4 regions of the Comamonas sp. CAH-2 genome follow, and region 2 is predicted to be linked to each of the others. Evidence: predicted binding sites of a transcription regulator. Region 2 holds the regulator's gene; each other region holds the start of a gene.
The links. Region 2 encodes FNR, which switches genes on or off when oxygen is low (the NO sensors DNR and NnrR bind a similar motif). Its sites were predicted from a motif close to TTGATNNNNATCAA; they were not measured.
Positions count from the first base shown of each region.

Region 1: a site for FNR is predicted at 5,786-5,799, ahead of dsrO (sulfate reduction electron transfer complex DsrMKJOP subunit DsrO). Genes of this name have one in related genera too.
Region 3: a site for FNR is predicted at 5,002-5,015, ahead of FYM52_RS10705 (bacteriohemerythrin). Genes of this name have one in related genera too.
Region 4: a site for FNR is predicted at 5,580-5,593, ahead of azu (azurin). Genes of this name have one in related genera too.

Region 1 covers NZ_VSWF01000001.1:309,687-317,193, forward strand. Annotated here, with positions in the region: gene FYM52_RS01360 (EAL domain-containing protein) at 1-490, shown strand, start outside; gene FYM52_RS01365 (tetrathionate reductase subunit A) at 587-3,775, opposite strand; gene nrfD (NrfD/PsrC family molybdoenzyme membrane anchor subunit) at 3,898-4,932, opposite strand; gene dsrO (sulfate reduction electron transfer complex DsrMKJOP subunit DsrO) at 4,944-5,720, opposite strand; gene FYM52_RS01380 (NAD(P)/FAD-dependent oxidoreductase) at 6,083-7,192, shown strand; gene FYM52_RS01385 (YqjD family protein) at 7,356-7,507, shown strand, end outside.
Region 2 covers NZ_VSWF01000042.1:3,954-11,460, forward strand. Annotated here, with positions in the region: gene FYM52_RS16470 (cell division protein ZapA) at 1-375, shown strand, start outside; gene FYM52_RS16475 (sulfite exporter TauE/SafE family protein) at 723-1,442, opposite strand; gene hemN (oxygen-independent coproporphyrinogen III oxidase) at 1,448-2,827, opposite strand; gene fnr (fumarate/nitrate reduction transcriptional regulator Fnr) at 3,032-3,757, shown strand; gene FYM52_RS16490 (hypothetical protein) at 3,829-4,134, opposite strand; gene FYM52_RS16495 (FixH family protein) at 4,381-4,668, opposite strand; gene ccoG (cytochrome c oxidase accessory protein CcoG) at 4,744-6,174, opposite strand; gene ccoP (cytochrome-c oxidase, cbb3-type subunit III) at 6,246-7,160, opposite strand; gene FYM52_RS16510 (cbb3-type cytochrome c oxidase subunit 3) at 7,188-7,325, opposite strand; gene ccoO (cytochrome-c oxidase, cbb3-type subunit II) at 7,339-7,507, opposite strand, start outside.
Region 3 covers NZ_VSWF01000016.1:30,456-37,962, forward strand. Annotated here, with positions in the region: gene mdtD (multidrug transporter subunit MdtD) at 1-281, shown strand, start outside; gene FYM52_RS10690 (anhydro-N-acetylmuramic acid kinase) at 309-1,439, opposite strand; gene FYM52_RS10695 (peptidoglycan DD-metalloendopeptidase family protein) at 1,513-2,871, opposite strand; gene tyrS (tyrosine--tRNA ligase) at 3,057-4,289, shown strand; gene FYM52_RS10705 (bacteriohemerythrin) at 4,431-4,883, opposite strand; gene glmU (bifunctional UDP-N-acetylglucosamine diphosphorylase/glucosamine-1-phosphate N-acetyltransferase GlmU) at 5,133-6,572, shown strand; gene FYM52_RS10715 (ATP-binding protein) at 6,579-7,358, shown strand; gene FYM52_RS10720 (Lrp/AsnC family transcriptional regulator) at 7,406-7,507, opposite strand, start outside.
Region 4 covers NZ_VSWF01000017.1:33,916-41,422, reverse strand. Annotated here, with positions in the region: gene ubiM (5-demethoxyubiquinol-8 5-hydroxylase UbiM) at 1-368, opposite strand, end outside; gene FYM52_RS11045 (acetoacetate--CoA ligase) at 597-2,681, shown strand; gene minC (septum site-determining protein MinC) at 2,803-3,576, shown strand; gene minD (septum site-determining protein MinD) at 3,642-4,454, shown strand; gene minE (cell division topological specificity factor MinE) at 4,461-4,724, shown strand; gene FYM52_RS11025 (flavin reductase family protein) at 4,806-5,312, opposite strand; gene azu (azurin) at 5,739-6,194, shown strand; gene FYM52_RS11015 (MBL fold metallo-hydrolase) at 6,294-6,932, shown strand; gene FYM52_RS11010 (hypothetical protein) at 6,956-7,165, shown strand; gene FYM52_RS11005 (DASS family sodium-coupled anion symporter) at 7,435-7,507, shown strand, end outside.

The DNA of each region.
Region 1 (7,507 bases), on a different contig from region 2:
CCGCAGTCCCGAGCACCTCGACTGGGTCCGACTGCTGGAGACCCTGGAGCTGCCCGGCAAGCACATCGTCGCGGAAATCACCGAGGGCTTGCTGCTGCGGCAGGAACCGTTCATCGAGGAGAAGCTGCTGGCCTTCCGCGACGCCGGCATCCAGGTGGCCATCGATGATTTCGGCACCGGGTATTCCTCGCTGTCCTACCTGACCAAGTTTGACATCGATTACCTGAAGATCGACAAGTCCTTCACCAGCAACCTGGCTCCGGGCAACGAGACCCAGGCCTTGTGCGAGGCCATCATCATGATGGCCCACAAGGTCGGGCTGAAGGTGATTGCCGAGGGTGTGGAGACGGAGCAGCAGCGCGATCTGCTCAAAGAGATGGGCTGCGATTACGCCCAGGGCTACCTGTATTCTCGGCCGATTCCCGCCCACGAATTCCAGCAGATGCTGGAAGCGCATTACCGCAGCTTGAACTCCGCCGTGCAGGAGTGAGTGCCGCGGCTGGCCCCCAGGGCGGGCCACCGTAAAAAAAGCCCACCGGCATGGCCGGTGGGCGGACTGTGTGGCACGGCCTGCCGCCGAGCCCTGTCAGAGCTTGCGCACCCGCACCGGCAGCCCCTGCCGCACCACGGCGCCGGAGACCCAGTCGATCCACACATTGTCCTTGGCGGGACGCGTGGGGTCGGCAAAGCCCAGGTGGTTCAGGTTCACGCCGTTGGCGTGCTGCGGGTTGGCGTGGGTGGGCTGGCCATCCACGGTGTGGGCCACGGCCCCCAGCTGCTTGTGGCCATAGCCGTACTCGATGGCAATCGCGTCCTGGGCAATGCCCTCGCGCACCAGGGCCACGCCCTCCAGGCGGGCACCGGGCGTGCGCACCTCGATCCTGTCGCCATTGGCAATCCCCAGCTTGGCCGCATCGGCCTTGTGCAGGCTGATGGGGTTGTGCGGGTGCACCTGGCGCAGGCGCGGCGCGGCGATCGACATGCTGCTCATCAGGTTGGACTTGTAGCTGCTCATGCTCAGCGGCCAGTCCTGCGTGGGGAAGTGTTCGCGCATGCTGCTGCCGTCGGCGAAGCGGGTGGGGTACCAGGTGGGGCAGCCCACATAGCGCTCGCCGGTCATGGAGTGGCGCATCTTGGCCAGCCCCTCGTGCCACAGCTGCACGGGGAACTTGGCAGCCTGCTTGAGCTGGTCGCCCTTCCAGGCATCGTCCACCTTGTCGAAGCGGCCACCCCGGCTCATCACCATGGCCACGCGGCGCACTTCCTCGGGCTGGAGGCGCTGTTCCAGCGCGGGCATCCAGCGGCCCAGCCCGGTCAGGGCGATGTCATCGTCGCTGGCCTCGGGCACAGGCCGGCCCGCCTGGTAGGCGATGTTGCACATGCCGCGCAGGTAGAAGTCTTCCGCGTTGTCCAGGTCCAGCGGCTGGCCGTCCTTGGTGGACATGGCGTGCTTGCCAAAACCGGGCAGCTGCAGTTGCCGGGCCAGTGCAAACACGAAGCTCTCGAAGCTGACAGGGCGGCCGTCGGCCGTCTTGGCGGTGGCCGCCTCCACGGTGGGCCAGCGCACGGTGCTGCTCTTGGCAATCACATCGGCCCAGGGCGCGCCGATGCCCCAGCTTTCGTAGGTGACGGTGTCGGGGACGATGTAGTCGGCCAGGGCCGAGGTCTCGTTGATGAAGGGGTCGATGGACACGAACAGCGGCAGCTTCTTCGGGTCTTTGATGGCCTCGGCCAGCGTGTTCTCGAAGCCGGCGATCGCGTACATGGGATTGCTCATGTGGTTGATCCAGGCCTTGACCGGGTAGGGATAGCCCAGCAGGCCGGCGGCCAGCATCTCGCTGGACAGGCCACCTGGGGCCGGGTACCACGGGGCCTTGGCGGGGTAGGGGTTCTCGCCCGCGGCCTTCTTGCGCTGGAACTCGCTGGTCTTCTCGTACGGGAAGCGGGTGCGCGACAAGGTCACGCCGGTGGGCTTGACCGCGCCCGGGAACTGCGCGAAGTTGTAGCGCGGGCCGGGGCCGAAGGGGCCGAAAGGCCCGGCATCCATCACCCAGCCGCCCTTGACGTTGAGGTTGCCGATCAGGTTGTTCAGCATGGCGATGGCGTAGGCGGTGTAAAAGCCCGCCCCGCTCATGGTGCCACCGTGGGAGTTGGCCACGGCCTGCTTGCCGTGGCTGGTGAACTCGCGCGCCAGCTCTTCGATGTCCTGCACCGGTACGCCGCACAGCTCGGCGTATTCCAGCAGCGTCTTGCGGCGCGCTTCCTCGCGCAGCTTGACGAAGGCGGTGCACACGGCGATGGGCGCGGGTGCTTGGGTTGCGTCGACTGCCTGCAGCGGGGTGAATGCGCGCTCCACCACCAGCTCCGCCGGCTGGGCCACGGTGTGGGGCACCAGCTTGAAGCCGCCATTGCCATCGGCCACCTGCACCACATAGACGTCTTCGGCCGGGGCCTTTTCGTCCACCGGCTCGGGCATGGACAGTCCCAGGTCGGCCCCGCGCAGGAACTGGCCATAGCGCGGGTGTTGGGGGTCGTTGATCAGCAGGTGGGTGGCGTTGCTCCAGCTGGCCTCGCCTGCGGCAGCCATGGCGGCCGGGCCGGGTTGCGTGAGGAACTGGGCGTCGTAGCGCTCGTGGTCGATGATCCAGCGGATCAGCGCCATGGCCAGGGCCAGGTCGGTGGCCGGCTTGATGGGCAGCCAGCGGTTGTTGTCACCGGCAGCCAGGCTGGAGGAGGTGGGCAGCACGGGCGAGACCACCACGTAGCGGTAGGTCTGCTCCTTGCGTGAGCGGGCCTCGGCCAGCTCGCGGCCCTGGCGCTGGAAGGGGTTGCCCGCCTGGGCCGGCGCCGTGCCGATGAACAGGCCGAAGCGCGAGTGCTTCCAGTCCGGCTTGCCGTGGGGCATGCCGGGGATGTCGCCCAGCGCCGCCGCCGTGCCCACGCGGTAGCTTTGGCCGCAGTACGCGCCGTGGTTGGCCACGTTCACCGTGCCAAAGGCCTGGCGTGCAAAGCGGTTGATCAGCGGGGTACGGCCTTCATTGGAGGCATCGGTCACCAGCAGCTGGTTGGCCTTGGGGCCGTACTCGGGGTTCTCGGGATCGATCAGCGTGCGCGTGTCGCGGATGGCCGCCAGGCCCTCCACATGGCCTTCGCCGAACAGGTCGCCGCCTTCGCTGATTTCCTTGACCAGCTGTTCCAGCGAAATGCTCTGCCACCGGCCGGCGCCGCGCGGGCCCACGCGCTTGAGCGGGGCCAGCACGCGGTGCGGTGCGGTCTGGTGCGCCAGCATGGCCGAGCCGCGGGCGCAGCTGGTGGCGCGCCCTTCCAGGCCGTTGTCGCCGCCCAGCATGGCATAGACCTCGCGCACCGGGGTTTCCATGGGCGCGGGGTTGGTGGTGGCCAGCGGGTGGTAGGGGTTGCCGGCAATACGCAGGATCTGGTTGCTGGCGCTGTCCACGCGCAGGCGCACACCGCACTGGGTCCAGCAGCCCAGGCAGGACGAGGGGCTGACCACCTGGCCGGGCTGGGTGCTCAGCTGGCCGGTGGCGGGGTCGATGCGGAATTCTGGGGTCAGCGAGTTGCCGCGCGTGGCGCTGGCCGTGCTGGTGCCGGAGGTGCCGGCCACCAGGCCCTTGGCGCCGCGGGCCAGGGTTTCGCCATAGCCGGCGGCAAACGCGGCCAGGCCACCGGCCACGGCCCCGCCACGCAGCAGCAGGCGGCGGCGGGCGGCATCGGTTTCTTCGGTGTGTGTGGGGGGATGTTGTTTGTCGGTCATGGTCTGCCCTTGCAGCTGCAGAGAAGGCAGGCGCCAGCGAGTAGGGCTATCTGTTTTGATAGCTTCTGGCGCCCGTCAATACTGGGTGAAATGCCAATTGGATGTAAATGGGCGAAGCGCCCTCAGGCGGCGGTGCGGCGGGCCGGGAACAGCTCCAGTGCCCAGGTGGTCAGGGCCACCAGGGCCACGCACAGCCCCGCCACGCCCACCATGCCCAGCAGGCCGTCGCCGCCCAGGGGCATGTGGTACAGGTACAGTCCCGCGCCGAACTTGGGCACGCCCTGCACGCCCATGAACAGCGCCCAGCGGAACGCCCAGGCACTGGCCGCCAGCCCCAGGCCCAGCACCAGCGTGTAGCCCCGGGCATGCAGGCGGTGCTGGCCGCGCAGCAGCGCCCCCAGCACCAGGGCCCCGAACACGGCCGAGCCCAGCAGGGTCAGGCGCCATACCGGGAAGTCCTGCCACAGGCGCAGGGCCGCGTTGAACGAGGCGTTGTGGCCCAGCAGGCCGCTGAGGGCCCAGGCCAGCGCCACCAGCACCAGCAGTGCTGCCAGGGCCAGCGCCAGGGTGCGCAGCAGTTGCAGGCCGGCGTGGCCGGCGCGCAGTGGGGTGGGCAGAAAGCGTTCCAGCACCAGGGTGCAGCCGACGGTGGCCAGCCAGCCGGTCAGGGCCAGGTTGAGGGGCACCCACAGCGTGTTCCACAGTGGCCGCGAGCGGATCACCATCATTTCCGCGCCGGTGTAGACCGTGATGCTCAGCGCCGACAGCACCAGCAGCGGGGCGATGGCGCGCATCCAGCCCGGGCGGCCCAGCCACCAGCTGGCCAGCAGGGCCACGCTGAGGGTGACGAACACCGGCAGCAGCAGCGCCCCCACGGACATCCACGACCAGGGCGTGAAGTGCGCGTAGAAGTGCCAGAAGCGGGCCGGCTGGTGCAGGTCGGCCAGCAGCGACACGGGGGCGGCGACCACGCTGACCGCCAGGGTCAGCAGCAGGGCGGGCAGCACACGCTGGCTGGGGCTGCCGGGTGCGCCGAACACGCAGGCGCAGGCCAGCAGGGCTGCGCCCGTGGCCACGCCCACCAGAAAGAAATACTGCACGGCCCAGGGCAGCCAGGCGGCTTCGTAGGCGGGGGTCAGGAGTTCAATGATCTGCATCGTGGGCTCCTTCAATGTTCAGCCACCAGGCGCACGCTGGCCTGGCCGTCGATGCCGTGGACAAAGGCCTCGGGCAGGCCGATGTAGAACACGCGCGGGGCGGTGTTCATCTCGGGCTTGAGCACCTTGAGCTCGTCCTGGTGCTCGGCCATGCGCTGGTTGATGGCGCTGTGCGGGTCGTTCAGGTCGCCGATCACGCGGGCCCCGCCCACGCAGCTTTCCACGCAGGCGGGCAGCAGCCCGGCCTCCAGCCGGTGCTCGCAGAAGGTGCACTTGTCGGCGGTCTGCGTCTCGTGGTTGATGAAGCGCGCGTCGTAGGGGCAGGCCTGCACGCAGTAACCGCAGCCCACGCAGCGCTCGTTGTCCACCAGCACGATGCCGTCGGTGCGCTGGAAGGTGGCCTGCACGGGGCACACGGGCACGCAGGGCGGCTCGTCACAGTGGTTGCACAGCCGGGGCAGGCTGACCATGGCGGGGGCGCTGCCGCCGGGTTGTTCCACCTCGTACTGCAGCACGGTGGTACGGAACTGGCCAATCGGCGGCTGGTTCTCGACCGAGCAGCTCACCGTGCAGGCCTGGCAGCCGATGCACTTGCGCATGTCCACCAGCATGCCAAAGCGCTTGCCCGGCATGCCCGGGCGACGTGCTGGCTGGAAACCAGGGTCACCCGGCAGGGCCGCCTGGGCGGTTCCGGCCAGGCCGAAGGTGGTGGCCAGGGCCACCAGTTCTTGCAGAAAAGTGCGTTTGCTGGTGCCCTGGTTCTGCGTCAGGGGGGGAGGGGTTGGGATCTGCCATCGTTTTCACATCCATCGTTGGGTGATGGCATTGTTGGACGCCTTGCCAGGGTGCCGGTTTGACTTGCATCAATCAATGTAAGTTATTGATTTAATTGAAATTTTGCAAAAAACTTCCTATTTTTTATTGTAAGAATTAAGAAAGTATTAAAAGCGGCGATAACCTGTCTGACCGGGCTGTGCGACACGTTTCGGGTGCCATGCCGCGACGGCCTGAAGCTGGCCGAAATGGTCCCGCAGTGGTGCGAGAATGGGCCCTGGCGCCGCAAGGGCGCCAAGCGGCAGCGGCGCCACCGGCGGCCTGAATCAGGCGGGTGGGCCGTGTGCATCCATACCAATAAAGGGAGAGACAGAACATGGTCGATCAGGTGCAAACCGTGGTCATTGGCGCGGGGGTGGTAGGGCTGGCCGTGGCCCGCGCCCTGGCGCAGACAGGGCGTGAAGTGGTGGTGCTGGAGGCGGCCGACGCCATTGGCACGGGCACCAGCTCGCGCAACAGTGAGGTGATCCATGCCGGCATCTATTACCCGGCCGGCTCGCTCAAGGCCCGGCTGTGCGTGCGGGGCAAGGAACTGCTGTACACCTACTGCGCCGAGCGCGGGGTGGAGTTCCGCCGCTGTGGCAAGCTGATCGTGGCGACCAGCGCCGAGCAGGTGGCGCAGCTGGAGGGGATCCGCCAGAAGGCCGCCGCCAACGGCGTGGACGATCTGCAGATGCTGACCCGTGAGCAGGCCCAGGCGCTGGAGCCGGCGTTGGCCTGCCACGCCGCGCTGCTGTCGCCCAGCACCGGCATCGTCGACAGCCATGGCCTGATGCTGGCGCTGCAGGGCGATTTGGAACATGCGGGCGGCGCCGTGGCGTTGCTGTCCCCGCTGGCGTCGGCCCAGGTGCAAGACGGCGGCATCCTGCTGCGCACCGAGGACGGCACCGAGCTGCTGGCGCAGGAGGTGGTGAACGCCGCGGGCCTGTGGGCGCCGGGCGTGGCGGCCCGCATCCAGGGGCTGGACGCCGCCCATGTGCCCACGGCCTATTACGCCAAGGGCAGCTATTTCACGCTCAGCGGGCGCGCGCCGTTCAGCCACCTGATCTATCCCGTGCCCGAGGCCGCCGGCCTGGGCGTGCACCTGACGCTGGATCTGGGCGGGCAGGCCAAGTTCGGCCCAGACGTGCAATGGGTGGACGACCCCAGCCACTTGCAGGTGGACCCGCAGCGTGGCGACGGCTTCTATGCCGAGGTGCGCAAGTACTGGCCCGCGCTGCAGGATGGCAGCCTGGCGCCCGGCTATGCGGGCATCCGCCCCAAGATTTCCGGCCCGCACGAGGCCGCGGCCGACTTCTGCATCCAGGGTCCGGCCACGCACGGCGTGCCGGGATTGGTCAACCTGTTCGGCATCGAATCCCCGGGGCTGACCAGCTGCCTGGCAGTGGCCGAGGCGGTGCTGCCACACCTGCCGTCGCAGCCCTGATGCCGCCGCCCCCGCATGGCCCAGCGCTGCGGCAAGCGCCGCGTTGCTTGGTGGGGGGCGTTGCATTCGCTAAGATGCTTTCCATGGAGCGGCAGCAGCCTGCGGGCCTGCACCGTGCCGCTTCGTTTTCCTTTGTCCCACCACCATAAGAAAGGCGTGCACCATGGCGTTTTCTGTTTCCGACACTGTTTCTTCTGCCCAGGCTGATCTGGAAAAGCTGGTCACCGATGTGCGCGGCCTGCTGGCCAGCAAGGACCTGGACTCCATCCCCCAAATCAACGTGCTGCGCCAGAAGCTGGACGACGGCGTCTACCA
Region 2 (7,507 bases):
CAGGCCCTGCAGCAACAGCTGGCTGATATGCAGGAGCTGGGGGAGGCCGGATTGCCCGATATTGCCGAACCCGATCCTTTGCTGCTCACGCTGCAGGCCCAGGCCGAGCACGACGCCCAGCTGGCCGCCCAACTGCTGCACCGGCTGGACACGGCCCTGGCGCCGGCACCCGAGGCCGACGCACCGTCCTACCCCGCACAACTGCAAGTCCAGGCCATGGCCACAGCACCTCAGGTTGCACAGGCTGAAATCGCCTTTCAAACCATCCCGGACAGCCTGCCTGGTGCAGCGACCTTGGATACCACCGCAAGCGCTGCCGATTTAGACAATGACATTCGCGTGGAATTGCCACCCGCCGGTTCACAAGCCCTGTAAAATCACAACCGTCTGCAATCCTCCGGGCTTTATATTGCCTTGAACCAATGCTCTGTGAGCACGGGCTTGATACATTGCCTGGCAAGCGTGATCGTCTCGCGTCAGATGAACCCAATGCTAGGTTGCTCTCGCCCACCTGAACCCCCGGTTCAGGTTGACGGCCCGGCGGCTTTGCAGACACCTTCACCGCCTTGACGCAGGCATCCCCCAAAAAACCAACCACATGCTTGGCCAGGCCGCCTGAATTGGCGCCCGAATAGCTTTGGCATGCTTGGTTGTTCATATGCACAGTGGTCCTGCAACTGCTGCAACTGCTGCAACATGGTGCCGGAGGCGCCGCCTGCCACCTAGCGGCACCACATGGCGGGGGTAAAGATCAGATCCATCCAGAGCGCCCACAGCGACACCGCCACCAGCATCAGACCGGCCACGCGGGTGCCCCACTCTGCCCGCCAGCGGCGCACCCGCCCACTGAGCCAGCGCCACGCGTACGGTGCCAACCACAGCCACAACCCGCCCCCCACGGCAAACGCCACCATGCTGCCAGCCCCTGCCACAGCACCACCACTCAGGGCGGCCACCAGCACGGCGGAATAAAGCAGGCCGCATGGCATCAGCGCCCACGCAATACCCGCCAGCAGCCCCCCGCCGGGCAACGCCAGCACGGGTTGGACCTTGGCCCAGGCCGCACGGCCAGCGCGCTCCAGCCATGCCGGCTGCTGTCCCTGAAACACCATGAGCAAACCCCAGGCCAGAATCAGCAGATGCATCAGCACCCACACCGGGTGCAGCAAGGAGGTACGGTCAGAGAACCAAGCCACCTGCTCCATCGCCAGGGCGGCCACCGCCCCCAGCATGCCGTAACCCAGCAAACGCCCGGTGTGGAATTGCAGGGCCGCCCAGCCAGGCACGCCGCGGGACGACGCCACAGCGGCGCCGGCATGCAGGCGCACGGCATGGGCCTGCCCCTGGATGACGGCATGGCAGGGTGCGGCACACATGGCAAGACAATGGGGCCCACCCACGAGCCCCATGAAAAATGCCGTCCAAAGCAGAGAAAGCGCCATAAGGATCAGATGATCCGCGAAAACCTGGCCCGGTTGCGGTCTGCCTGCAAATAACGGTCAAACACCAGGGCGACGCCGCGCACGAAGAACCACCCCTTCTCGGTCACCTTGATGCAGTCGTCCTGGATTTCCACCAGGCCTTCTTCTTGCTGGCTTTCGAGTGCAGCGATTTCCGCCGCGAAATACTGCGGGAAGTCGATCAGCCATGCGTTGTTGATCGACTCGAACAGCACCTCGCCCTGGCACATGATGGTCATGATCACGGCGCGGCGGATCAAGTCATCGCGCGTCAGCGCCAGACCGCGCACCACGGGCAGGCGTCCCTGGTCCAGCAGGTCGTAATACTCTTCCAGCGTCTTGGCGTTCTGGCTGTAGGTGGCGCCTACGCGGCCGATCGCCGAAACCCCCAGCGCAATCAGATCGCAATCCGGCTGGGTGCTGTAGCCCTGGAAGTTGCGATGCAGTCGCCCCTGGCGCTTGGCCACTGCCAGCGCATCCTCAGGCAAGGCAAAGTGGTCCATGCCCACATACACGTAGCCCGCATCAATGAAACTGGCGATGGCCGCCGAGAGCATGTTCACCTTGTCTGGCGCAGGTGGCAAGTCCTGCTGCAGGATGCGGCGCTGGGCCTTGAAACGCTCGGGCAAGTGGGCGTACGCATACAAGGCAATGCGATCCGGGCGCAGCTGTGCCACCTGTTGCAGCGTGCGCGCAAACGATTGCGCGTTCTGCTTGGGCAGGCCATAAATCAGGTCCACATTGATGGACTGGAATCCCAATTCGCGCGCAGCGGCCACCAGATCGAACACCTGCTCGGCGGGCTGCTCGCGGTGCACGGCCTTTTGCACATCGGGATCGAAGTCCTGCACGCCGAAACTCAGGCGGTTGAAGCCAACTTCCTTGAGCACAGCCAGGCGCTCGCGCGTCACCGTGCGCGGGTCCACCTCGATGGAATACTCGCCAGCAGGATCAAAGGCGAAACGCTCGCGCAGCATCTGCCACAGCTCACGCAGCTCGTCATCGGACAGGAACGTGGGCGTTCCTCCGCCGACATGGAACTGGCTGACCACCTGCCCCCGCCCGCAGTGCTGCAGGTGCAGATCGACCTCGCGCTCCAGATAGCGCATGTACGTGGCAGCACGCTCATGGTGCTTGGTCACGATCTTGTTGCACGCGCAGTAATAGCACAGCGATTCGCAAAACGGGATGTGCACATACAGCGACATCGGCTGCTTGGCAGCCGCAGCGACTTTGCGTTGCTTCAGAGCCAAGATATAGTCGCTATCACCAAACGCTTCCACAAACCTGTCTGCTGTGGGGTAAGAGGTATAGCGTGGACCAGGTACGTCGTAACGACGCAGGAGTTCGGGTGTGACGACAGTCATGAATCTTTTTTCCTTGATTGTTAGACTGTGCACCAATGGCCCGCAACCATCCTTGACGTGAATCAAGAGGTCTGCGATCAAGCAATGCCACAATTTTGACAAGCATCATTCACCGCAATCCCAGTTGTAACAGCTTCTTTTTTACCGACCTTTAACGCACCGCGTGACCCGCAAGAATGCCTGCACCACGCCGCGTCCGAGTACATGACCCCTCCAACCATCAAAGTCACCTGTTCCAACTGCAACCTGCGCGAGCTGTGCATGCCTGTGGGGCTGAGTGAGCAGCAGTTGCAGCGCATCGACGAAATTGTGGCCACCCGCCGCAAGGTCAAGCGCGGCGGCACCCTGTTCCGCAACGGGGAGCCCTTCACATCGCTGTATGCCATCCGCACAGGCTTTTTCAAGACCTGCGTGGCTACCGAAGATGGTCGCGACCAGGTGACAGGCTTCCAGATGGCCGGCGAGATCATTGGCCTGGATGGCATCGTGCATGACCACCACACCTGCGATGCGGTGGCCCTGGAAGATGCCGAAGTGTGCGTGATGCCGTTTGACGGGCTGGAGGAGGTGTCGCGCGAAGTGACGGCCCTGCAGACCCACGTGCACAAGGTCATGAGCCGCGAAATCGTGCGCGAGCACGGTGTGATGCTGCTGCTGGGCAGCATGCGCGCCGAAGAACGCCTGGCGGCCTTCATCCTAAATCTGGTGCAGCGCCTGCACGCACGCGGCTTCTCGTCGTCGGAACTGGTGCTGCGCATGACGCGCGAAGAGATCGGCAGCTACCTGGGCCTGAAGCTGGAGACGGTCAGCCGCACTTTCTCGAAGTTCGTCGAAGAAGGCATGGTGGAAGTCAAACAGCGCCACGTGCGCATTCTGGATACTGCCGCGCTGCAACGCTTGGTCAACAGCCACCAGGACTGCAACAAGTAACCACCTGCCGCTGCCTCAGCGCAGGTACACGAAAAAAGGCCTCTCTGGATTTGCAGGGAGGCCTTTTTACTTCACGCGTTGTTGGGATAGCAGGCTTGCAGCCGCTCGGGATCACCAAGCCCGGCCGACGGCGCCTGGGCTTGGGCATTGACCGCGGCGCTGGGCAGGGCCAGCACCATGGTCATCCAGCCGGCCACGGCGAAGACCGCCCAGAACGCAAAGAATGCCAGGGTGTAGATGGCCGTGCGCGACAACTCCACCGCCTGCCCCATCCACAGCATGTCGTGCGGGTCAAACGCCGCGAAAACCAGCATCTCCATCACGCCGGCCGCCACAAAGGCCGGCCAGCCAATCCACATCCAGCGTCGTGTCCACATAAAAGCACTCCTTCGCAAGGGGTTGTGCATAAATTGTGTCCACAGGCACTGCACCCTGGTTGTGGGACAAACACTGAATAAAAAAACATAGCTGCCAGCGCTTGATTCCATTGAATTTCAAATAATTTTCTATTTGAAACCTACTGATTACATGCGCCAGCAGCTATGTTTTAAGCCAATCCCCTCTGCGCGGTCATGCCCCCCGTGCTGCCGAGAACAGCACAAACGGCCTGTCAGCACGCCGCATCACTTGGGTGCCAGGTTGGGCAAATCGTCCGCAGGGGTGGCGGCATGGTTGCGCACCGCGTGCGCAGGCGCATGGCTTTTGTCCGGGTTGCGCAATTGCTCGTTGATGTTCACGCCCTTCTGGTAATAGTCGGGGTCCACAACCGGGTCCGCGCCACGCGTGGCAATGACCAAGGTGACAATGCCCGCCACCACCACAATGGCAGGACCTGCCAGCACCAGCCACACATGGCCGAATTTCCACCAGGGAGCGGTCGAGACTTCGGGCTTCATTTCAGCTTGAGACATCCTAGACTTTCTGAGAGATAAACACACATTGCGCACAATGCCCAACGGCAGCGTGCGCCAGACCAGCAATCACCATCAACGCGGCACCACGAACACCGATTTTTCGGACACACGACCCTCGCCGCTGCGCGCATCGATATCGAACACGATGTGGTGCGAACCGGGCTCCGCCACCCCGTAGGGGATCTGCACCCGCACGGCCACGCCGCGCGTCTGGGCGGGCAGCACTTCAACCTCGCCCCCCTCGACCAGTTCGATCCCGTTGAGCCCATGCACCTGCACATGGTAGGTCTGGGTGGCCTCGGTGGCGTTCATGACCTGCAGCCGATAGACATTCTCGAGCTTGCCACCGGCCACGATCCGGGCCAGCGAGGCTCGGTCACGGATCACGTCCACCTTCAACGGCTCGCGCAGCGCCATGCTCACCACCATCGCCACCGACAGGCCGACCAGAACCGCACCGTAAATCAGCACCCGAGGACGGGCGATGCGCCGCAGGATCTGGGAGCGTGGCCAGCGCTGGGTAACGGCGTTTTGCGTCGTCAAGCGGATCAGGCCCCGCGGGTAATGCATGTTGTCCATCACGTTGTTGCACGCATCGATGCACAAGCCACAGCCGATGCACTCGTACTGCAGGCCGTTGCGGATGTCGATGCCCACCGGGCAGACCTGGACACAGAGCTTGCAGTCGATGCAGTCGCCCAGTCCCTGGGACTTGTAATCCGCATCCTTCTTGCGCGGACCGCGCGCTTCACCGCGCACGGTGTCATAGCTGACCACCAGCGTGTCCTTGTCAAACATCGCGCTCTGGAAGCGCGCGTAGGGACACATGTACTTGCAGACCTGCTCGCGCATGTAGCCGGCATTGCCATAGGTGGCAAAACCGTAGAACAGCACCCAGAAAATCTGCCAGCCACCTTGCAGGGCCAGCAGCTCGCTGCCCAGCTCGCGGATGGGCACAAAGTAGCCCACAAAGGTGAAGCCGGTCCACAAGGCAAACGCCACCCACAGCAATTGCTTGAGCGATTTTTTCCAAACCTTCTCCCAGGTCCAGCCGGCCTGGTCGAGACGGATGCGCGCACTGCGGTCACCTTCGACCTTGTGCTCGATCCACATGAAGATTTCCGTGTACACCGTCTGCGGGCAGGTGAAGCCGCACCACAGGCGCCCGGCCACGGCCGTGAACAGGAACAGGGCCAGTGCACTGATGATCAGCAGCCCCGTGAGGTAGATGAAGTCCTGCGGGTACAGCACGTAGCCGAACAGGTAAAAGCGCCGCGCGCCCAGATCGAACAGCACCATCTGGCGCTGCCCCCAATCCAGCCAGGGCAGGCCGTAGAACAGCAGCTGCGTGGCCCACACCATCAGCCAGCGCCAGCGCATGAAGGTCCCGCTGATGGAGCGCGGATAGATTTTCTTATGCGCTTCGTAAAACGAGACAGATTTTTCCTGGCTTTCCGCTTTGATAGGAATGACTTTTTGCGGTTTCTTTTGCTCGGAACTCATGAATTACGCTCCCCTAATCGCACCAAATAAAAAGGCGGCACACAGTGCCGCCTTTTGGATCGCCACAACGATCAGTTAGCCGCTGCGGGCTTGTGTGACAAACCCCAGACATAGGCGGTCAGAACGTCGATCTGGGCAGGGGTCAGCTTCTTGTCCTGCGCAGGCATTTCGTTCATCTTGCCATTGTTGATCATGTCCACAATCGCCTGTTCGCCCCAACCGTGAAGCCAGATGTCATCGGTCAGGTTAGGCGCGCCGAGCATGGTGTTGCCCTTGCCGTCCATGCCGTGGCAGGCTGCGCAAGCGGTGAACTTGGACTTGCCCAGCGAAGCCTTCAGCGAGTCATGGGGGCTGCCGGACAGGCTCAGAACATAGTGGGCCAGGTTGCGCACATCGTCGGGAGAACCCACGGCTTCGGCCTGGGGAGGCATCATGCCGATACGACCCTGGGTGATGGTTTGCTTGATGTTCTCAGGCGCGCCACCGTGCAGCCAATCGTTGTCGGCCAGGTTCGGGAAGCTCTTGCTGCCGCGGGCATCGGAGCCGTGGCATTGCGCGCAGTTGTTCATGAACAAACGCTCGCCGATGGCCATGGCCTGGCTGTCCTTGGACACATCTTCCGTGCTCATGGCCGTGAAGCGTGCATACAGCGGCTCCAGCTCGGCCTTGGCTTTTTCCACCTCGGCTTCGTAGGCACCCACTTGGCTCCATTGCAGCTTGCCGGCATAAGTACCCAGACCAGGATAAGCCGTCAGGTACAGCAGACCAAAGATGATGGTGATCACGAACATCCAGACCCACCAGCGTGGCATGGGGTTGTTCAGTTCACGCAGGTCTTCGTCCCAGACGTGGCCGGTGGTGTTTTCCTCATCGGAAACCACCTTCTTGCGGGCGGTAATGACCAGGAGCACCAAGCAGCCGACGATGCCGGCTAAGGTAATGCCTGCGACATAGACCGACCAGAAATTGTTTATGAAATCGCTCATGGGATGTTCTCGTTCTGGTGGAGAGAATCAGTCTTGTTGGAAAGGCAGCTGCGCCGCCTCATCAAAGCGGGCCTGGTTACGGCGGGCATACGCCCACCACCAGATGCCTAGGAAACACGCCAGCGATGCCAACGTCGCAACAATGCGCATGGTGGTGATATCCATAACCCGCTCCTTCTTACTTCAGCGCAGTGCCCAGACCCTGCAGGTAAGCAATCAATGCTTCCATTTCGGTCTTGCCCTTGATCTGCTCCGCTGCACCGGCGATTTGCTCGTCGGTATAGGGAACACCCACTGTCCGCAGCGCAGACATGCGCTGGGCCACCACGGTGTGATCCACCAGGTTC
Region 3 (7,507 bases), on a different contig from region 2:
ACTCGGTCACGCTCAAGGACATGACCGGCGAGTCCGCCAGCAGCGGCAACAGCCTGTTGTCCATGGTGCAGATGCTGGCTATGAGCATGGGTGTGGCCGTGGCGGGCGCGGTGCTGGCCAGCTATGCCGACCTGTGGCAGGCCCGCGAGGGTTACAAGCTGCTGGCCTTGCAGGCCACCTTCGTCACGGTGGGGGCGATGACGTTGGCGGCCACGCTGGTCTTCAGCCAGCTGGATGCGGACGAGCGCATCACGCCCACGCCCGACCGCCCCGAGGGCTGAGACGGTCCCGCACCCGCGCGGTGCCGCTCAGGCGGGGTAGATCGCGCCCAGAATCCGGGGCCCCTTGGCACCGGTGACCGTCGGCAGGTTGCCCGGCAGGCCTTGCAGGCACTGGCGTGCCAACCAAGCGAAGGCCGCAGCCTCCACCTGCAGCGGGGGGAGTCCCTGGGCGGCGGTGCTGGTGACGGTGTACGCCGGCAGCAGGGCCTGCAGCTGGCGCATCAGCTCGGTATTCAATGCGCCGCCCCCGCAGACCAGCAAGCGGCCGCGGGCCCCCGCGTGGCGCCGCACCGCATCGGCACAGCTGTGGGCGGTCAGCGCGGTCAACGTGGCCTGGACATCCTGGGCCGGGATCTCGACGGCCACGCGCTGCAGCTGCGCCTGCAGCCAGTGCGGGTTAAACAGGTCGCGCCCGGTGCTCTTGGGGGGCGGTTGCTGCAGAAAAGGTTCGGCCAGCAACTGCTGCAGCAAGGCCGGGTGCACCTGACCGCCGGCGGCCCAGCGGCCCTGGTCGTCATAGGCCGCGCCCGTGTGCTGCAGGCACCACCAGTCCATCAGCGCGTTGCCGGGGCCGCAGTCAAAGCCAATGATGGCCGCATCGGCCTGGGTGCTGGGCGGCAGGATGCTGAGGTTGGCAATCCCGCCGATGTTGAGCACCACCGTGGTGGCCTGCGCATCGGCGAAGACGCCCTGGTGAAAGGCCGGGACCAGGGGCGCCCCCTGGCCGGCGGCCGCCACATCGCGGCTGCGCAGGTCGGCGACCACGGTGATGCCCGTGGCTTCGGCCAGCAGCGCGGGGTTTTGCAGTTGCAGGGTGTAGCCCGTGCCGTCGTGCAGCTGGGGCTGGTGGCGCACGGTCTGGCCGTGGGCACCAATCGCCCGGATCGCGCTGGGGGGCAGGTCGGCCTGCTGCAACAGCTGCTGCACCACCACGGCATAGGCGCGGCTGACCGCGTTGCCGGCCAGGGCGGCACGGTGCAGCTCGTTGAGGCCGTCGGGGCTGTTCAAGGCCAGCAGCTCCTGGCGCAAAGGGGTTGGGAAAGGCTGGCTGGCGTAGGCCAGGACCTGCAATGGCTGGTCCGCCTGCCAGCGCACCAGCACGCCATCGACACCGTCGAGGGAGGTGCCCGACATCAGGCCAATAAAGTGTTCAGGCATCGTCATACGCTGCATTCGGGAAAAGAAAAGGGCCTCACGCTGGAGGCCCTGGGGAGTCACTGCGCGCAGCGGCTTATTGTGCGCTGGCTTGACGGATCTGCTCGGCAGAAGCCAGTTGCATGTGCATGAATTCGGCGTGCTGCTTGAACTGCTGGCGCACCTTGGCGGAAATTTCGTTCGCTTCGCTCTTGGCGATCACGGTCTGGGGATCCTGGTGGACGCCGTTGACACGGAACTCGAAGTGCAGGTGCGGACCGGTGGCCCAGCCTGTCGCGCCCACTGCGCCAATCGACTGGCCTTGTTCCACGGGCTGCCCCTTCTTGACGTCAATGCGGCTCAGGTGGGCGTAGACGGTGACATGGCTGCTGTTGCTGTGCTTGATGAACACCACATTGCCAAAACCGTTTTGCCAGCCTGCAAACTCAACCACGCCGTCGCCCACGGTACGTACCTTGGTGCCGGTGGCGGCGGCAAAGTCCGTCCCCAGGTGCTTGCGCCAGGTGTTGTGGATGGGGTGCATGCGCATGGCAAAGCCGCTGCTGACGCGCGAGAACTCCACGGGGGAGCTCAGGTAGGCGCGGCGCAAGCTGGAGCCGTCCATGGCGTAGTAGGAGCCACGCTTGCCGGGCTCCTGGAACCACATGGCCTGGTACAGCTTGTCGCGGTTGTGGAATTCTGCGGCCAGCACGCGGCCCGAGCGCAGGAATTCGCCGTCGGCTTCCAGGGTTTCGTAGATGACGGAGAAGCGGTCACCCTTGTGCAAGCGGTGGAAATTGACCTCTTCAAAGATGTCGGCGATCTGCACGGCCACGGCATCGGGCAGGCCGGCGGCATCGGTCGCGGCGAACAGGCTGCTGTGGATGGTGCCACCCGCCAAGCGGGTGCTGGTGGTCAGTGGTGCGCTGGACACGGTGGCGCTGAACTTGCCGTTGGCATCGCGCTCCAGCACCAGGCGCTCGAAGTTCTGGCTGGTTTCGTCCTGGATCCAGCGCACGGTCAGCTTGCGCAACTGGTGGTCGTTGCTGGCTTCGGCGGAGACCAGGCGGCCATTGCGGCTGAACAGGTGCTGGCGGGCCAGCTCATTGCTGCGCAGGAAGGCGGAGGCGCCCGGATCGGCAATGCCCAGGCGCTGCAGCAAGGACTCGGCGGTGTCGCTGGCGCGGGTGTAGTCGGTGCGATAGAGCGAGAAATCGTTGAGGTCCGTCAGGTCCGCCAACGTACTGCCTTCCACCAACGAGGGGACGGTCTGCGTGAGTGTGCGAACCGGCAGTTCAGCGGGGTCTGGACCCAGCGAGGCCACAGCAAACGCGCCGCCGCCTGCGCTGAGCATGAGGGCGGCGATGGCTGCGGTGAGTCGCTTGGGGTGTCGCTGAATGGACCGGGCCAGCTGTGCAAGCAAAGCACTGCCGGCAGAAACTAGGCTGTTATTCAAAACATGGTTCCCGGAAGTGGCGCGTACCCTGAGAAGACAAACGACCATGTGAGTGACGGGATACGCTTTCTGTCAGCATAGTTGCCATTGCGCTGTATGCCAATGGCCGGCCGACTAGAATTCGTCACTGCAATCGAGCCCGAAGTATAGCGGGGGCAATACCCCCCGTGCTGGAAAAAACCCTTATGAATCAAAATGCTGTTACAACATACCCGGTCACCGAGGCTGTAAGACAAGCGCTTGAAGTCACGTTGCGTGGTGTGGATGAGCTGCTGCCCCAGGAGGAATGGGCACAGAAACTGGCGCGTTCGGAGGCCACGGGCGTGCCTTTGCGCATCAAGTTGGGGCTGGATCCTACGGCGCCGGACATTCATCTGGGGCATACGGTGGTGCTGAATAAGATGCGCCAGCTGCAAGATCTGGGCCACCAGGTGATCTTTCTGATCGGCGACTTCACCACGCTGATCGGCGACCCCTCGGGCCGCAACTCCACCCGCCCGCCGCTGACGGCCGAGCAGATCAAGGTGAACGCCGAGACCTATTACACCCAGGCCGCCAAGGTGCTGGACCCGGCCAAGACCGAGGTGCGCTACAACAGCGAATGGTGTGACCAGCTGGGCGCGCGCGGCATGATCCAGCTGTCAGCCAAGTACACCGTGGCCCGCATGATGGAGCGCAACGACTTCCACACGCGCTTCACCGAAGGCAGCTCCATCAGCCTGCACGAGTTCCTGTACCCGCTGCTGCAAGGCTATGACTCGGTGGCGCTGCAGGCCGACCTGGAACTGGGCGGTACGGACCAGAAGTTCAACCTGATGATGGGGCGCCATCTGCAGGCTGAATATGGGCAGGCGCAGCAGTGCGTGCTCACCATGCCGCTGCTGGTGGGCCTGGACGGCGTGCACAAGATGTCCAAGTCCAAGAACAACTACATCGGTATCACCGAGGATGCCAACACCATGTTCGCCAAGGTGCTGTCGATCTCGGACGACCTGATGTGGGACTGGTACACCCTGCTGTCCTTCCAGAGCCTGGAACACATCGCCCAGCTGAAGGCCGAGATTGCCGCTGGCGGCAACCCCAAGCACGCCAAGGTGGCCCTGGCCAAGGAAATCACCACGCGCTTCCACAGCGCGGCGGCGGCCGATGCGGCCGAGCAGGATTTCATCAACCGCTCCAAGGGTGGCATTCCCGACGACATCCCCGAGCTGAGCCTGTCCGGCGCGCCCCTGGGCATCGGCGCTTTGCTCAAGCAGGCCAACCTGGCGCCCTCGACCAGCGAAGCCAACCGCCTGATCGATGGCGGCGGCGTGCGCGTGGATGGCAACGTGGTCAGCGACCGCGGCCTGAAGCTGGACGCCGGCACCTTCGTGGTGCAGGTGGGGAAGCGCAAGTTCGCGCGTGTGACGCTGGCGTGATGCGCGGGGCGCCCTGGGGCCCCGGGTGTGCGGCAGAAGGCGGTATCTGGAAGCAGGTGCCGCCTTGTTTTTTTCAAAACCAGGAGCGGTTGGCGCTGGCTGAAAAAGGTGTTCAAGGTCTTTGGCCTTGGAAAGTGCCGTTCAGCAAACGCTGGGTGCTTCGCTGGTGATAGCGCCCGGTGCACCCGCCTGGGCGATGGCCGCCTGCAAAAAGGGCACGTAGGCGCGGTCCTCCAGCAGGATGTGGTGTAGCAGCCAGTGCTTGAGAAAGGCCATGGCCTTCAGGTCCACCTCTTCCCCGGCCTCGAAACGCAGCAGCCAGTGCATGGCCTGGGTGGTGAACTGGCCATGCTCGGCCGTGTGCGCCGTCGCCTGCGGGTAGCCGTAGCGCTGGAACATGACCTCTTCCTCGATGAAGTGGTTGTGCGTGTACTCGACCAGGCCCTCCAGCACCTCGCCGACCACCGCGCGGTCCGGGATGGGGTTGTCGAGTTCGTCGTGCAGGGCGTTGATCAGCGCCACCAGGTGCTGGTGCTGGTCGTCAACATGGGGGATGCCCAGCATCAAGTCGCTGGACCACGGCATGAAGGTCATGGGCTCTCCGAATCGGTGAAACATGGGGTGGGGTGGCCCTGCGGCGCACAACGCCTGCCCAGGATGCATAAAGTGCCGGCGCCTTCCAATGGGGGCAGGGCGCTGGCGCAGCGTCTGTCTGACGGACATCAAACGCCGGGCGGCGCGGTGTGGGCTGCGTCCCACGGGACGGTCGCGGCGGCCGGGCGCGTGATAATCGAAGACCATCGCCAGCGCTGGTCTGGCTTCACTGTGAGTTGATTGCGTCCCATGTCCCTGAATGCACTCCCCCTGGATATCGTCGTCATGGCTGCCGGCAAAGGCACCCGCATGAAAAGCCGCACCCCCAAGGTGCTGCAAAAGCTGGCGGGGCGGGCCTTGCTGCAGCACGTGCTGGACACGGCGCAGCAGTTGCAGGCGCGCTCGGCCGTGGTGGTGACGGGCCATGGCGCTGCAGAAGTGGAAGCAGTCATCACCGGCGCAGCGCGGGCTGACAGTCATTTGGACCTGAAGTTCGTGCGCCAGGAACCTCAGCTGGGCACGGGCCACGCCGTGCAGCAGGCCGTGCCGGTGCTGGCGCGCGACGGCATGGTCGTCATCCTGTCGGGCGACGTGCCGCTGACCCAGGCCGACACGCTGGCCGCGCTGGTCGACGCCGCTGCGGGCCAGCGCATGGCGCTGCTGACGGTGTCGCTGGACAACCCCACGGGCTATGGCCGCATCGTGCGCAATGCCGCCGGCACGGTGCAGCGCATCGTGGAGCAAAAGGACGCCAGCGAGGCCGAGCGTGCCATCACCGAGGTCTACAGCGGCATCATGGCCGTGCCGGCCCAGCGCCTGGCGCAGTGGCTGGGCCAGTTGAACAACCACAACGCCCAGGCCGAGTACTACCTGACCGACATCGTCGCCATGGCCGTGGCCGACGGGGTGGAGGTGGTGGCACACCGCATCACCGACGCGGTGCAGGTCGCCGGCGTGAACAGCCCCTTGCAACTGGCCGAGCTGGAGCGTGCCCATCAACTGCGCGCAGCCCATGCCCTGATGGAGCAGGGCGTGCGCCTGGCCGACCCGGCGCGCCTGGACCTGCGCGACGACGTGCGCGGCACGCCGGCGCAGTTGCGCTGCGGTCAGGATGTGGAGATCGACGTGGGCTGCATCTTCACCGGCCGGGTGGAGGTGGGCGAGGGCGTGCGCATTGGTGCCTACTGCCACATCAGCAATGCCCAGATCGCCGCCGGCGCGGTGATCCACCCCTTCACCCACATCGACGGCGAGAAGCTGGGTGCTAGCGTGGGCGAGGGGGCGTTGGTCGGCCCGTTTGCCCGCCTGCGCCCCGGCGCCGAGCTGGGCCGCGAGGTGCACATCGGCAACTTTGTCGAGGTCAAGAACTCGACCCTGGCCGACGGCGCCAAGGCCAACCACCTGGCCTACCTGGGCGATGCCACGGTGGGTGAGCGCGTGAACTACGGCGCCGGCAGCATCACCGCCAACTACGACGGCGTCAACAAGCACCGCACCGTGATCGAGGCCGATGTGCACGTGGGCAGCAACTGCGTGCTGGTGGCGCCGGTGACCCTGGGCGCGGGTGGCACCGTGGGCGGTGGCTCGACCATCACCAAGAACACCCCGCCCGGCACCCTGAACGTGGCGCGCGGCAAGCAGGTGTCGATTGCCAACTGGCAGCGCCCCACCAAGCAGCCCAAGGCCTGAGGCGCCATGCACCCCGTGTTGCCGTCGACCCTGGAGGAGGCCCAGGCCGTGATTGCGCGCCAGCAGCAAGAGCTGGCGCAGTTGCAGGGCGCGCACGAGGCCTGGATGCGTGCCGTGGCGCACGATCTGCGTGCGCCGCTGCGGCATGTGCTGTCGTTCGCCCCGCTGCTGCGCGAATCGGTGGAGGAACTGGCGGCGGCTGCGCCCCAGGCCGCCGACGCCGTGGCCGATGCGCGCGAGTTCACCACCACCATGGAGCAGTCGGCGCGCAAGATGTCGGCCATGCTGGACGGCATGGCCCAGGTCTCGCACGCGGCGCGGGCGCCCTTGGCCCTGGGCCTGATCGACTGGGGCGTGGTGGCCCGGCATGTGGCGCAGCGCTGGCAGGCGACGCACCCGCAGGTGCAGTGGTCGCTGCCCGAGGCCCCGGTGCCCGTGATGGCCGACGCCGCGGCGCTGCAGGCCCTGACCGAGGCGGTGCTGCACAACGCGGTCAAGTTCTCGGCCCGCCAGGCGCAGCCCGTGGTCCGTCTCAGCGCCCAGCCCCTGGACGATGGCTGGTGGCGCCTGCAGGTGCAGGACCATGGCGTGGGCTTTGACCGCCAGCGTGCCCAGCACCTGGGGGAGCTGTTCCAGCGCATGCACCGGGACGCAGAATTTCCCGGGGTCGGCTGTGGCCTGGCCCTGGTGCAGACCGTGGCGCAGCGCCATGGGGCGCGGCTGGCCATCGAGGCCCAGCCGCAGGCCGGCTGCACCGTGTGCATCGATTGGCCGGGCGCACTCTGAATTTGTGCCGAAAGTGGTTGTGACGCGCTTGTTGCCTGCGCAGGCAGCTATGGGTTTTGTGGCGCCAGCGGCGGCAGGTGCGGGCTGAACTTGGCCCGCCGGGTGGCAAAGAAGCTCTTCACATTGCGCACATTGCCCTGGGCGGTGAA
Region 4 (7,507 bases), on a different contig from region 2:
GCGACCTCCCAGGCGGTGCGGCGCAGCGCGTGGTTGGGCACGATGCGGCCCAGGTAGTCGGTGCCGCTGCCGGCAGCCACGATGTCCAGGGTGGAGCGCTGGCCCACCGGGCCGTCGTGCACGATGGCCTCGCGGATGCTGCCGATCTCGTGGTCGGCCAGCCGCGCCCAGGTGCCCAGGCGCTGCAGGGTCTGCACGCTGGGGTGGGTCAGGGCGATCTCGCGACCGTCGGGAGCGGGCTGGGCCAGCTGGGATTCGCCCTGCAGTTCCAGCACCGTGGCCTGCAAGCCTGCGTGGGCCAGGGAGATGGCGAGCGACAGGCCGGCAGGGCCTGCGCCGACGATGAGGACATCGGTGTGCATGGACATGGGTGCTATCACGGTGAAAGTAGGCCAATTGTGACCCGGTCTGGGGCGTGCCCCGGCAAAGGGCAGCGTCCATTGTGCGTCGGTTTGGGGCGGCCCGGGCTTGTACTGCGTCAATAGCATGGGGTGGGTGCGGCTTCTGCGGCGGGCTGACCAACGGTCGTCGCCCGCCGTTTGTCAATCCGGGCTGCTGGCATGGCGGGACCGGGGGGCGCTCGCTACGCTGACCGCATGCTTACATCAACGCCTTCCGCCGCCGTGTCGCGCACGCCCCAGATCCGCCGCTACCAGCACTGGCTGGCCCAGCACCGCGGCCTGCACTTCGACTGCTATGACGCGCTGTGGCGCTGGTCGGTCACGGACCTGGACGCCTTCTGGCAGAGCGTGTGGGACTACTTTGCGGTGCAGTCGCCCACGCCGCACAGCGCGGCCCTGGGGCGCAACGTGATGCCCGGGGCGCAATGGTTTCCCGGCGCGCAGGTGAACTATGCCCAGCAGGTGCTGCGCCATGTGGAGGCCGCGCACGCAGCCGGCATGCCGGCCGTGGTGGCCGACAACGAGCAGGGCCAGGTGACCGAGCTGTCCTGGCCCGAACTGCGCCGCCAGGTGGCCGCGCTGGCGCTGCACCTGCAGGCCCAGGGCGTGCAGCCCGGCGACCGCGTGGCCGCCTACCTGCCCAACATCCCGCAGGCCATCGTCGCCTTCCTGGCCGTGGCCAGCGTGGGCGGCGTGTGGAGCGTGTGCGCCCCCGACATGGGCACGGCGGCCGTGCTGGACCGCTTCAAGCAGATCGCGCCCAAGGTGCTGATCGCCGTGGACGGCGTGCACTACGCCGGCAAGTCCATGGACCGGGGCCAGATCGCCAGCGAGCTGCGCGCCCAGTTGCCCAGCGTGCAGCACCTGCTGGTGCTGCGCACGCCGCATGCCACCCAGCCGGTGGCCGACAGCAGCAGCTGGGATGCGGTGCTGGCGCGCGACGATGCCGCGGTGCAGGCGTTTGCCCCGCTGTGGCTGCCGTTCGACCACCCGCTGTGGATCGTCTACTCCAGCGGCACCACCGGCTTGCCCAAGCCCATCGTTCACGGGCACGGCGGCATCATGCTGGTGGCCCTGGCCATGAAGGCCCTGCACAACGACGTGGGCTGCAGCTACGACCCCGAGAGCTGGGGCGAGCGCTTCCACTGGTACAGCTCCACTGGCTGGGTGATGTGGAACTCCCAGGTCGCCGGCCTGCTGGGCGGCACCACCTGCGTGATCTTCGACGGCAGCCCCGGCGGCAGCAAGGACCAGCCGGACTGGGGCGTGCTGTGGCGCTTTGCGGCGCGCCACCGCGTCACCAGCTTTGGTGCGGGTGCGGCCTTCTATGCCAACTGCATGAAGGCCGGCCTGGACCTGGCCCAGTGCGGGGACCTGTCGCGCATCACCGGCCTGGGCAGCACCGGCTCACCCCTGGCGCCCGATGTGCAGGCCTGGGGCACGCAGCAGTTCGCGCGCCTGGGCACGCCGGACATCTGGTGGAACAACCTGTCCGGCGGCACCGACTTCTGCGGCGCCTTCATCGGCGGCAACCGCGAGCTGCCGCAGTACACGGGCGAGATGCAGTGCCGCATGCTGGGCGCGGCGGTGGAGGCCTGGAATGAGGCCGGCGAGCCCGTGACCGACGCTGTGGGCGAGCTGGTCTGCACCCAGCCGATTCCGTCCATGCCGCTGTACTTCTGGGGGGACAGCGGCAACCAGCGCTACCTGGGCAGCTACTTCGACATGTACCCCGCCGGCCACGGCCGCCAGCCCGGCGGCGGCGATGGCCCGGCCACGATGGGCGGCGTCTGGCGGCACGGCGACTGGCTCAAGGTCTCGCCGCACGGCGGCTGCACCATCTATGGCCGCAGCGATGCCACCATCAACCGCCACGGCCTGCGCATGGGCACCAGCGAGATCTACAGCGCCGTCGAGGCCCTGCCCGAGGTGCTGGACAGCCTGGTGGTGGACCTGGAGTACCTGGGGCGCGAGAGCTTCATGCCCATGTTCGTGGTGCTGCGCGCTGGCCTGGTGCTGGACGACGCGCTGCAGACCCGGATCGCCGCGGCCATCCGCCAGGCGCTGTCGCCGCGTTTCGTGCCCGACGAGATCCTGCAGGTGGCCGAGATCCCGCGCACCCTGACCGGCAAGAAGCAGGAGTTGCCGATCAAGAAGCTGCTGCTGGGCCAGCCCCTGGCCAAGGTGGTGAACCCGGACACCATGGCCAATCCGGGCAGCCTGGACTGGTTTGTGCGCTACGCGCAGCGCAAGCAAGCGCCCGCCAGCGCCGCGGTCTGAGACGCCGGCTGCCCCGCCGCGGCCTGGCCGTGCCCCCGGGGGCACGGTCTGGGCACAGGCTGGCGGGGTACACTTGGCGCGTTTTGAGTTCGCGCCCCTTCCCCTAACCGCACTCCCCATCATGGCCGTTGACTCGCAGGGCACCGCCCGTTCCAGCTTTGACCTCAAAAGTGCCCAGTTGCCCGTGATGGCCGTGGCGCTGCGGGACACCGAAGTGGCCGTCCTGACCCGGGACCTGGCGCAGCGCCTGGCGGACGACCCCGATTTCTTTGACAACGACCCGGTGCTGATCGACTTGCAGCATGTGCGCGACAGCACCGAGGACATCGACTTTCCCAAGCTGATCAAGGCGCTCAAGCGCCACCGCACCCTGCCGGTGGCGGTCTGCGGCGGCTCGCCCGCGCAGATGGCGGCCGCCCATGCGGCAGGCCTGATGCCGGCCCCGGACGCCCAGCCGGCGCGTGCCAAGCCCACGGCGGTGGAGGTGCGCGAGGTGGAAGTCATCCGCGAGGTGCCGGTGGAGGTCGAGGTGGTGCGCGAAGTGCCGGCGCCCGCGCCGAACGCGCTGATCGTGGACAAGCCGCTGCGCTCGGGCCAGCAGGTCTATGCGCGCGGCACCGACCTGGTGGTCATGGCCGTGGTCAGCTACGGCGCCGAAGTCATCGCCGACGGCAATGTCCACGTCTATGCGCCCTTGCGGGGGCGCGCCGTGGCGGGGGCGCGCGGCAACACCGAGGCCCGCATCTTCAGCACCTGCATGGAGCCGCAGCTGCTGTCGATCGCCGGCAACTACCGGGCGCTGGAGACCGACCTGCCCCAGGATATCGCCGGCAAGCCGGCCCAAGCCCGATTAGAGGGTGAAAAGCTGGTGATCGAGCCAATGCGTTTAGCATGAGTGCCATCCGGCAAGCCGATTGAACATTATCCGAACAAGATTCTTCGCGAAGGAACCCTTTGAACATGGCCAAAATCGTCGTAGTGACCTCTGGTAAAGGTGGCGTAGGCAAGACCACCACGAGTGCAAGTTTTGCGTCCGGCTTGGCCCTGTCGGGGCACAAGACGGCGGTGATCGACTTTGACGTCGGCCTGCGCAACCTCGACCTGATCATGGGCTGCGAGCGCCGCGTGGTCTATGACCTGATCAACGTGATCCATGGCGAGGCCAACCTGAACCAGGCCCTGATCAAGGACAAGCAGTGCGACAACCTGTTCGTGCTGGCCGCGTCGCAGACCCGCGACAAGGAAGCGCTGACGCAGGACGGCGTGAAGAAGGTGCTGGACGATCTGGCGGGCATGGGCTTTGAGTTCATCATCTGCGACTCGCCCGCCGGCATCGAAAGCGGCGCGCTGATGGCCATGCACTACGCCGACGAGGCGCTGGTGGTGACCAACCCCGAGGTCTCCTCGGTGCGCGACTCGGACCGCATCCTGGGCATGCTCAGCTCCAAGACCGAAAAGGCGGTCAGTGGCGAGGGCGTGAAGGAGCACCTGCTGATCACGCGCTACAACCCCAACCGTGTCGAAGATGGGCAGATGCTGTCCATCCAGGACATCGAAGACATCTTGCGCATCCCGCTGATCGGCGTGATTCCGGAATCGGAGACCGTGCTGCAGGCTTCCAACCAGGGCGTGCCCGCCGTGCACATGGACGGCTCGGACGTGTCGGAAGCCTACAAGGACGTGGTGGCGCGTTTTCTGGGCGAGGAGCGTCCCATGCGCTTCACCGATGCGCAAAAGCCCGGATTTTTTAAGCGCATCTTTGGCGGGAGGTAAGCAGCCATGTCCATCATTTCTATGTTGCTGGGGGAGAAGAAAAAGTCTGCCTCCGTCGCCAAGGAACGCCTGCAGATCATCCTGGCCCGCGAACGCGTGGGCGGTGGCAGCGGGCAGCCCGACTACCTGCCCGCGCTGCAGCGCGAGCTGATGGCCGTGGTGTCCAAGTACGTCTCCATCAACCCCGAGGACATCAAGGTCCAGCTGGAGCGCCAGGACAACCTGGAAGTGCTGGAAGTGAAGATCGAGCTGCCCGAAGCCGTGCGCTGACCCGCCGCTTCCAGCCCAGCAAAAAACCGCAGGCCCGGTCACGGGTGCTGCGGTTTTTTGATGGAGATGGTGAAGGGCCGCTCAGTCCTGCATGCGGCCGCGGTGGTACAGCAGCGGCGTGGCGTGGGCTGCGTGGCGGCAGGCCAGCACCTCGCCGACCAGGATCAGGTGGTCGCCTTCGCGGTACTGGCTGCGCGCGCGGCATTCGAAGGTGGCCAGAGCCCCCTCCAGCACGGGCACGCCCTGGGCGTTGGGCTGCCAGGCGATGCCGGCAAAGCGGTCCACCCCGCGCTGGGAAAACTGCAGCGCCAGCGGTTTGTCGTGCGCGGCCAGTACGTGGATGGCGTAGTGCGTGCACTGCGCAAACACCGGGTAGCTGCCGGCGTGGCAGCCCAGGCTCCATAGCACCAGGGCGGGTTGCAGCGACACCGAGTTGAAGGAGCTCACCGTCATGCCCACGGGTCGGCCCTGGTCATCCGCCGTCGTCACCACCGTCACGCCCGTGGCGAACTGGCCCAGGGCGTTGCGGAAATCTCGTTCGGTGAAAGCGGCCGCGTCGGGCGGTGCCGCAAGAGAGGGGATATTCACGACAGCGTTGATCTAAGTAGGTGGGAGATTATGCAAACTCTGATAGAGCGCTGTGTGGGTGGGGCTAATGTGCGTGCCGATGCTAGCCGGCCTGGCCGCCCGCGGCGCGGGTGGGCGTCACCTGCGGCACAGGGGTTGTATTTTTTGATAGCTGCCTGCGTTTGATAAATAAGGTTTTCAGATATGCAAATGCCTGAAACGTTGATGGAGCCAGCGCCACCAGCTTCTGCAAATGCAGCAGACAGGGGCTGGGGAGCGCCCTGCGGTTTGATAGGGGTCAAAGGAGGCGCAGCAAACCGCCCCCGCGTTGTGGCACGTACGCCGAACAAGGCGGATTTTGTCCGGGATTGCTTTCAGAATGCCGACAGAAGCAGCGCCGCCGGCGTTGCGCCATCTTTCCTCCCCCTTGATGCAAAGGATGTTTGCGTGAAAAAAATCTGCACGACTGTTGCCCTGCTGGCCCTTGGAAGCCTTGCCACCCCGGTCCTGGCGGCCGACTGCGCCGTCACCATCGAAGGCAATGACCAGATGCAGTTCAACATCAAGAGCGTGGAAGTGCCCAAGTCCTGCACCAGCTTCACCATGACCTTGAAGCACACCGGCAAGATGTCCAAGTCCACCATGGGCCACAACATCGTGCTGGCCACCACGGCCGACACCAACGCCGCGGCCGCCGATGGCCTGAAGGCCGGCGCGGCCAACGAGTACGTCAAGCCCGGCGATGCGCGCGTGCTGGCGTTCACCAAGATGATCGGCGGCGGCGAGACCACCTCGGTGAACCTGGACGTCGCCAAGCTCAAGGCCGGCACCGAGTACACCTACTTCTGCTCCTTCCCGGGCCACTCCTTCATCATGCGCGGCGTGCTCAAGCTGGGCAGCTGAGCGGCGCACCTCACAGAAGGTGGGCCTGCAGCCCGGCGCCCGGCTTTTTTCCGGCCCGGGCTTGGGCACAATCGCAGCAGCCACTTTGCACAGACCGCCATGTTCCAGTACCACACGATTCCTGTCACCGCCTTCCAGCAAAACTGCTCCCTGGTCTGGTGCGACCAGACGCTGGAGGCGGCGGTGATCGACCCCGGTGGCGACATCGACGTCATCGAGTGGGAGCTGGAGCGCCTGGGCCTGCAGCTCAAGGCCATCTGGCTGACGCACGCCCACATCGACCATGCCGGCGCCGTGGCCGAACTGGCGCGCAAGCGCCAGCTGGACATCATCGGCCCGCACGAGGGCGACCGCTTCTGGATCGCCGGCCTGCCCCAGCAGGGCGCCATGTTCGGCTTTCCCCCGGCCGAACCGTTCGAGCCCACGCGCTGGCTGCACGACGGCGACACCGTGGCCATCGGCCAGGAGGTGCTGCAGGTGCGCCACTGCCCGGGCCACACGCCGGGCCACGTGGTCTTCCACGCCCCGCAGGCCGAGCGCTGCTTCGTCGGCGACGTGCTGTTTGCCGGCAGCATCGGTCGCACCGACTTTCCCCAGGGCAACCACCAGCAGCTGATCGACTCCATCGTCCAGCGTCTGTGGCCCATGGGCGATCAGACCGTGTTCATCCCCGGCCACGGCCCGGAAAGCAGCTTCGGGCGTGAACGCCAGACCAACCCCTACGTCGGCAACACCTGATGGGCGCCACGGCGCGCCATTGCTTGCGGTTGCTGGTTGTGGCCGCGGTGATCGGTCTGCTGGTCGTGCCCGCCCTGGCGGCCGGCTGGGCCGCGTGGCAGGGGCAGCCGTGGGTCATGGACTGGCCGCAGTCCCTGCGCCACGCGGCGGTGCTGGGCGCCGTGTTCTGCGGGTTGCGCCTGCTGCTGGCGGGGGCCGGGTGGCTGCTGCGCGCCGTGCTGCGCAGCTACTAAGGTGTACCGAAGTTGGAATGAAAACCAGCGCTGGCGCTCATCCTGTTTGCGCAGAAAGCTCACTTTTCTGATGTTTTCTCGCGCTCGCCAGTGCGGCAGGGCCCGTGCCGGTCGGCGGTGCGCGGGCGTCCGCGAGCAGGTGCGGGCCCGTGAAATTCTTGACGCGGATCAAATCTCGCGCAGAACGCATACGGGTTAATACCTAAGTCTCCCTGCAAGAACTAGCATGGTTGCATCACGTAACGATGCATTGCTTGCGAGGAGTTCCTATGGCGTCTACGCCCGCACCCGAAACCGGTCCCATCACCTCCAGACCGGAACCCGATTCCAATAAAAAACTCG